Linked DNA regions of Roseobacter denitrificans OCh 114. The protein of the gene in region 1 interacts with the protein of each later gene in a pairwise test. Links are inferred from orthologs where the notes say so. Each region holds a gene or a part of one and is shown on either strand. Other genes may lie near its edges.

What was found. Proteins that work in one complex are often made in the same cells at the same time.
Region 2: the proteins of uvrB (region 1) and uvrA interact in binary tests that used the Escherichia coli proteins (3 or more experiments, as listed by UniProt). The link is inferred for Roseobacter denitrificans OCh 114 from one-to-one orthologs.

The regions. Positions count from the first base shown.
Region 1 is NC_008209.1:1,213,999-1,217,704, reverse strand. What follows is about bases 379-3,283. They hold uvrB (excinuclease ABC subunit UvrB), read left to right. Parts: upstream 379-684; coding sequence 685-2,883; downstream 2,884-3,283. Other genes in these bases: RD1_RS05780 (T4SS efffector SepA family protein), read right to left, coding at 2,880-3,283; RD1_RS05790 (ETC complex I subunit), read right to left, coding at 379-402. Also shown: more of RD1_RS05790, read right to left, coding at 91-378; more of RD1_RS05780, read right to left, coding at 3,284-3,437. UniProt on the Escherichia coli protein: The UvrABC repair system catalyzes the recognition and processing of DNA lesions. A damage recognition complex composed of 2 UvrA and 2 UvrB subunits scans DNA for abnormalities.
Region 2 is NC_008209.1:2,867,532-2,871,768, reverse strand. What follows is about bases 619-4,054. They hold uvrA (excinuclease ABC subunit UvrA), read left to right. Parts: upstream 619-995; coding sequence 996-3,854; downstream 3,855-4,054. Other genes in these bases: RD1_RS13770 (VPLPA-CTERM sorting domain-containing protein), read right to left, coding at 619-634. In the rest of the region: more of RD1_RS13770, read right to left, coding at 1-618; RD1_RS21165 (hypothetical protein), read right to left, coding at 4,056-4,199. UniProt on the Escherichia coli protein: The UvrABC repair system catalyzes the recognition and processing of DNA lesions. UvrA is an ATPase and a DNA-binding protein. A damage recognition complex composed of 2 UvrA and 2 UvrB subunits scans DNA for abnormalities.

The sequences.
Region 1 (3,706 bases):
GTGAGCGTCTGACGAAATACCTGAAATATCACGCGCTGAAGTCCTTGATTTCAGGCGTCGTTACGTTACTCAAGTTTTCCGCATGACGCTTTAATGTGTCCACGCCCCACGGCGTCCCGTTGCGAAATTCTCGCCGTATCCACCGGGACGAATGTTCGGGCGGCGCTTCTTTGGCTCCTGCACATCGGCGTCGATGCCATTCTCGCGCGCATATTCCACCGCGGCTTCCTTGGAGTCAAAGCGCAGCCTGACCTGCGACTGCATATCGCTAGACGATGTCCACCCCATCAACGGATCAACCTCGCGCGAGGACTGAGGCGCGAACTCCAGTATCCATTTATGCGTTTTCGCCAAGCCGGATGACATTGCGGTTCGGGCAGGTTGATAAATTCGCGCGCGCATCGTGCCACTCCTCAAAAATCATGCATGTATATCGGCAATTTTCCCCTCAAGAGCAAGACGCCAAATACGCGCATCCCGGCTAATTTAACTCAAAGGCGTAGCGCAAGGGCCCCAGAAAATCCGACGGTCGCGCCCGGCCTGACAACGGGCCGTTGCGCGACGGGGCCCCGACGCGCCCCCGCCGTCCCGTTTGCTTTCCTGCCAAAACATGTCAGCAAGCACAGGCACTGGCCTTGATCATGGCGCAGATAAGCGCATCTTGGCAGGGAAAGAGAGAACCGCATGCCCTACGCACATTCCGACACCACCGAGGCCGTTCTGGCCAACGCTGCACCCGACGTGCGCGCCCGCGAGAAACTGGAGGGTGGCAAGCGCTTCAAGCTGGCGACCGACTTCGAACCCGCAGGTGACCAGCCCACCGCCATCAAGGAACTCGCTGCCGGTGTGCTGAGCGGGGAACGCGACCAAGTGCTTCTGGGGGCGACCGGCACGGGCAAGACCTTTACCATGGCCAAGGTGATCGAGGAAACGCAACGCCCCGCGATCATTCTGGCCCCCAACAAAACCCTCGCTGCCCAGCTCTATGGCGAGTTCAAAGGGTTCTTTCCCGATAACGCGGTGGAGTATTTCGTCAGCTTCTACGACTACTATCAGCCCGAAGCCTATGTGGCGCGCTCGGATACCTACATCGAGAAAGAGAGCCAGATCAACGAACAGATCGACCGCATGCGCCACTCCGCGACACGCGCCCTGCTTGAACGCGACGACGTGATCATCGTGGCCTCGGTGTCCTGCATCTATGGCATCGGATCGGTGGAAACCTACGGCGCCATGACGCAGGACCTCAAGACCGGGCGGATGTATGACCAGCGACAGGTGATGGCGGATCTGGTGGCGCAGCAATACCGCCGCAACGATCAGTCCTTTCAGCGTGGGTCTTTCCGGGTGCGCGGCGACAGCCTCGAAATCTTTCCCGCCCACCTTGAAGACCGCGCCTGGAAGTTGTCTTTTTTCGGCGAAGAACTGGAATCTATCACCGAATTCGACCCGCTGACCGGTGAGAAAACCAACACATTCGAGCAAATCCGCGTTTATGCCAACAGCCACTACGTGACGCCGAAACCCACGATGCAGCAGGCAATCATCAGCATCAAGAAAGAGCTGCGCACCCGGCTCGATCAACTCGTGGGCGATGGCAAACTGCTCGAAGCGCAGCGGCTGGAGCAGCGCACGAACTTCGACCTTGAGATGCTGGAAGCCACGGGCGTGTGCAACGGGATCGAGAACTATTCGCGCTATCTGACCGGTCGCGCACCGGGGGAGCCGCCCCCCACGCTCTTTGAATTCATCCCCGACAACGCCATCGTCTTTGCCGATGAGAGCCACGTCTCCGTGCCGCAGATCGGCGGCATGTACAAAGGCGACTACCGGCGCAAATTCACGCTGGCCGAACACGGGTTCCGCCTGCCTTCCTGCATGGACAACCGCCCCCTCAAGTTCGAGGAATGGGACGCCATGCGCCCGCAATCGGTCTTTGTTTCCGCCACGCCCGCCGCCTGGGAAATGGACCAGACAGGCGGTGTGTTTACCGAACAGATCATCCGCCCCACCGGCCTGATCGACCCGGAAATCGAAATCCGCCCGGTCGAGATGCAGGTGGACGATCTGCTGGATGAAGTACGCAAGGTGGCCGCCGATGGCTTCCGCACACTGGTCACGACGCTCACCAAACGCATGGCCGAGGACCTCACCGAATACATGCACGAACAGGGCATCCGCGTGCGCTACATGCACAGCGATATCGACACGCTGGAACGCATTGAAATCCTGCGCGATCTGCGGCTGGGTGCCTTTGACGTGCTGATCGGGATCAACCTGCTGCGCGAAGGTTTGGACATCCCCGAATGTGGGCTGGTGGCGATTCTGGATGCGGATAAGGAAGGCTTCCTGCGCTCTGAAACCTCACTGATCCAGACCACGGGGCGCGCCGCGCGCAATGCCGAAGGGCGCGTGATCATGTACGCCGACCGCATTACCGGCTCGATGGAACGCGCGATCGAGGAAACCAACCGCCGCCGCGCCAAACAGATCGCCTATAACGAAAAACACGGCATCACCCCGACAACGGTGAAAAAGAACGTCGAGGATATCCTCGCCGGGCTTTACAAAGGCGACACGGACCAATCCCGCGTCACCGCCAAGATCGACAAGCAGATGGCGGGCGGCAACCTGCAGGCGGTGCTGGACGGGCTGCGCACGGATATGCGCAAGGCCGCCGAGAACCTCGAATTCGAAGAGGCCGCAAGGTTGCGCGACGAAGTCAAACGCCTCGAAGCCGTCGACCTCGCCATCGCCGACGACCCCATGGCGCGTCAGTATGCAGTGGAAAAAGCCGTGGAAGACAGCGCCAAAGCCTCAGGCCGCAGCACACTGGGCCGCGGCGGCATGCGCGGCGGGGTGAAGCGGAAGCGGGGGCGTTAAATTTTGATCCTCGCACGCTCTCCTGGAAGGTATGCGCCTTTCTTGTCCCTCCAAACAAAGTCGATCTGCAAACTTTGTTTCAACGAACGTGCTGATCGAATTGCTATCTCAATCGCATCGTCAGACGAAACGCCTTGGTAGGATAAGTTCAGTTCTGGCAAAAATTTGTAACCCTCATCACTCTTCACGCCTTCTACGATATTTGCACCGGAACAATTCTTGACAGCCCTGAATTCGCCGTGTTCGTTCCAAAGCGCATGTAAAGATGCTTTAACCAAAGCGTCCCAAGTCGGCTTTTCGATTTCGCGGCCTGCAAATGAACCTTCCAAAACTTTTGTGTGACGCAACGGAGGAACCTCATGTGGACCAAAGTGCTTACCCATCCGCGTTGCTAATTCAACCTCAGTCCGGCTACTCCGTGAGTCCTTTGCGGCTTCTGCGGCTTCTGCAATATCCAAAACCTTAGCAAAAGCGGTGGCCGCACTGTCTACTAGCGGCGTCGCAAAGGCCTGCAGTCGCTGAAAATCACGTGCATATACTTCAATGTTCTGCATTTCATATTTTCCTTTCATATTTTCATATATCCATATTTCCCTAAACCGTCAACTTGAAAATACCTAAACTCACAGAACGCGCCTTCGAATTAACTCAAATAAATGCGCGCAGATTGTCTAGTTTTTGGTGCTACACACCGACGGAAACCACACGGATTTTATGCGTCGGGCATTGCTCACAGAAGTCTCGCCATCTATGTAAACTGGTTCACATCCATCCAGCCGTTTCTATGCCACACTCAAAAACAGGGCATTCCCCCTGCTTTTCG
Region 2 (4,237 bases), 1.7 Mb from region 1 along the record:
CCAAACCGCCGACACCAGCCAGCAGCAAAAGCGCAGATGCAGGCAGGGGCACAGGTGCGACCGAAACCGCGTCTATGTCAAATCCATCGGTTGATTGCGAGTTTGCGAATGTGCTCTGCGTCACGTCGCGAAAGCCAAGGAAAGCATAGGTTCCGGTGAAGGTCACGGTGCTCTTGGTACCGCGCGTGCCGTCATTCGTACCAGTCTGGTTGCTTGCGAACCCCAGTGAGGTGAACACCAGACCGTCGTTGGATCCAAGGATTTCCACGGCTTCCTTGTGGCTGGACGATGCGCGATTATTGGTGATCTCGATCACCATTGTAGGGCCTGTGTAGACCGGGTTGAACTCAATCACCAGCGCTCCGCCGAGGCCCAGCGAATAGAAGTCGTTATCGCCGTTGATGGGCGTGCCATCGTCCGAAACCTCGATGTTGCCGAGGTTCGAGCGGGACGCGTCACCGCAGATCGCCGTCAGACCGGACAAATCGCCGGCCGTGATGGCTGAATTGGTGTTGCCATACAACGCGCTCGTGCCGCCACAAGAGGATTGGACGCCAACAACGGCTGCGAATGCAGACCCGGCGGTCAAAATGGTTGCGGTTGCGGCGCTCAGCGCCAGAAGTTTCAGTTTCATACTATTTCCTCGTACTCGTGAAAGACAGAAAAACAAAAGCGCCTGACTGTCAAAGCCTGCCGATGCGTAAAACTATATTTACCATTTGGAAAGCACTTTCGCGGTGTTAACCACGTTTTCCGGGTGTTTTCCCGTGGCAGTTGCGATCATCCCGTTAACGTTCTGTTCACGGGTGTAAATTCCGCGTCTTTACGGTCTTGCGCGATTCCCTTGGTGACATCGGCAACGGCAAACACGCACCGGGCACTTTGAACGCAACCGATCCAAGCGCATTACGGCTTGTTCCTCATTCGTTCTCTTTTTTTGATTGGCGAAGCGGCGTCAAACGCCTATGTCGTTTAGTAGGAAATGGGGGCTCATGATGGCTGAATTGAAAAACATCGAAGTGCGCGGGGCGCGTGAGCATAATCTCAAGAACATCGACGTGGATATTCCGCGCGACCAACTGGTTGTTATCACGGGTCTTTCAGGGTCAGGAAAATCGTCGCTCGCCTTTGATACGGTCTATGCCGAAGGGCAGCGCCGCTATGTCGAATCGCTGTCCGCCTACGCGCGCCAATTCCTCGATATGATGCAGAAACCGGATGTGGATCACATCTCCGGCCTCAGCCCTGCGATTTCCATCGAACAGAAGACCACGTCGAAGAACCCGCGCTCGACCGTGGGCACCGTCACCGAAATCTATGACTATATGCGCCTGCTGTTCGCGCGCGTCGGCACGCCCTACAGCCCCGCGACGGGTAAACCGATTGAAGCGCAGCAGGTGCAGGACATGGTGGACCGTGTGATGACCATGGAGGAGGGGACGCGCGCCTATCTGCTGGCCCCGATCATCCGGGACCGCAAGGGCGAATACCGCAAAGAGTTTCTGGAACTGCGCAAGCAGGGATTTCAGCGGGTCAAGGTGGATGGCGCGTTTTACGAATTGGACGAACCGCCAACGCTGGACAAGAAATTCCGCCATGACATTGATGTGGTGGTGGATCGGATCGTGGTGCGCGAGGGTTTGGAAACGCGGCTTGCCGACAGCCTGCGCACCGCACTTGACCTTGCCGATGGTATCGCAATCCTTGAAACGGCCCCCGCCGAAGGCGAGCCGGAACGCACGACGTTTTCGGAGAAATTTGCCTGTCCGGTCAGCGGCTTCACCATTCCCGAAATCGAGCCGCGGCTGTTTTCGTTCAACGCGCCTTTCGGGGCCTGTCCGGACTGTGACGGGTTGGGGGTCGAGCTGTTTTTTGACGAGCGGCTCGTGGTGCCCGATCAGAACCTCAAGATTGCCGATGGGGCCCTCGCGCCCTGGCGCAAGGGCAAGTCGCCCTACTTCTTGCAAACCATCGAGGCGATTGCGAAACACTATCAGTTCAAACAGTCGACCAAGTGGAAGGATCTGCCGAACAAGGTGCAGCAGGTATTCCTCTATGGCTCGGGCGAGGAGGAGATCCAGTTCCGCTACGACGAAGGGGGCCGGGTCTATCAGGTCACGCGCGTGTTTGAAGGCGTCATTCCGAATATGGAACGGCGCTACCGCGAGACAGACAGCAACTGGATTCGCGAAGAGTTCGAGCGCTATCAGAACAACCGGCCTTGCGGGGCCTGCGGTGGTTTCCGTCTGCGCCCCGAAGCCCTGGCTGTCAAGATCGCCGGGTTGCACGCTGGTGAAGTGGTCCAGATGTCGATCCGGGATGCTTTTGAGTGGTGCGAGACTGTGCCGGACCATCTGACGGCGCAGAAGAACGAAATCGCGCGCGCGATCCTGAAGGAAATCCGCGAACGTCTGGGATTTCTGAACAATGTGGGGCTTGAGTATCTGACGCTGAGCCGCAATGCGGGCACGCTGTCGGGCGGCGAAAGCCAGCGCATCCGTCTGGCCAGCCAGATAGGCTCCGGCCTGACCGGTGTTCTTTACGTTCTGGATGAGCCGTCAATTGGCCTGCATCAGCGCGACAATGATCGCCTGCTGTTGACCCTCAAGAATCTGCGGGATCAAGGCAATACCGTCATCGTGGTGGAGCATGACGAGGAAGCGATCCGCGAGGCGGATTACGTCTTTGACCTTGGTCCGGGGGCGGGCGTGCATGGTGGAACGGTTGTCAGCCACGGCACACCGGCGCGCGTTGCGGCGGATGAAAATTCGATCACCGGGCAGTACCTGATGGGGACGCGTGAAATCGCCGTTCCGACGACGCGGCGCAAGGGCAACAAGAAAAAGCTGCAGGTGGTCAAAGCGACGGGCAACAACCTGAAAAATGTCACGGTGGATTATCCGCTGGGCAAATTCGTCTGTGTGACGGGCGTGTCGGGCGGCGGGAAATCGACGCTGACGATTGAGACGCTGTTCAAAACGGCCTCCATGCGGCTGAACGGGGCGCGCCAGACGCCAGCGCCTTGCGAGACGATCAAGGGGCTGGAACATCTGGACAAGGTCATCGACATTGATCAACGCCCCATTGGGCGCACGCCGCGTTCGAATCCGGCGACCTATACCGGTGCCTTCACACCGATCCGCGACTGGTTTGCCGGGCTGCCCGAGGCAAAAACCCGGGGCTACAAACCCGGACGGTTCAGTTTCAACGTCAAGGGCGGGCGCTGCGAGGCCTGTCAGGGCGACGGCGTGATCAAGATCGAGATGCATTTCCTGCCCGACGTCTATGTGGAGTGCGAAACCTGCAAGGGCAAACGCTACAACCGCGAAACACTTGAGGTCACGTTCAAGGGCAAGAGCATTGCGGATGTTCTTGATATGACGGTGGAAGACGCGCAGGAATTCTTCAAGGCGGTGCCGTCCATCCGCGAGAAGATGGATGCGTTGATGCGCGTGGGCCTAGGCTATATCAAGGTTGGCCAACAGGCGACGACCCTGTCGGGGGGCGAGGCGCAACGCGTCAAGCTTTCCAAGGAACTCAGCAAGCGCTCAACCGGGCGCACGCTTTACATTCTGGATGAACCCACCACCGGATTGCATTTCGAAGATGTGCGCAAGCTGTTGGATGTATTGCATGAATTGGTCGATCAGGGCAATTCGGTGATCGTGATCGAGCATAATCTCGACGTGGTCAAAACCGCCGACCACATCATCGACATCGGACCGGAAGGTGGCGACGGGGGGGGCGAGGTCGTGGCGACCGGCACGCCTGAACAGGTCGCCGAGGCGCCGGGCAGTTACACCGGGAAATACCTCAAACCGATGCTGGCACAGAAGAAAGTGGCCGCCGAATAAGTGTTTGAACAGGGCGGTGGCGCTGCGCGCTCACAGCCCTGCGCTGGTTTCAAATGTACCGGTTGGATCGTTGTGGCAAATGCGACCGGATCATCCGTGAGGTCCTGCGGCTTTCACAGAACGGCGCGCCACAGGCCTGTGGCGGTCGCCATCGGACCGCCAAAGATAAGAACGGTTACGGGAGGACCGGCCCTGATGTCGTCAGTCCAATGCGACGCCGATCAAGACAAGCACGGCGAAACCGCCAAGCGCAAAAACCCATGCAGGCGCGGTCAGTGTCACGTCAGATCTGAGGCGCTGCGCGAGGGTTCTGACATTCACTTCGGTTGTTTCTTGCTGTTCCATGATTGCTCCCATTGTTTATTTTCGTGCCTTTGACATGG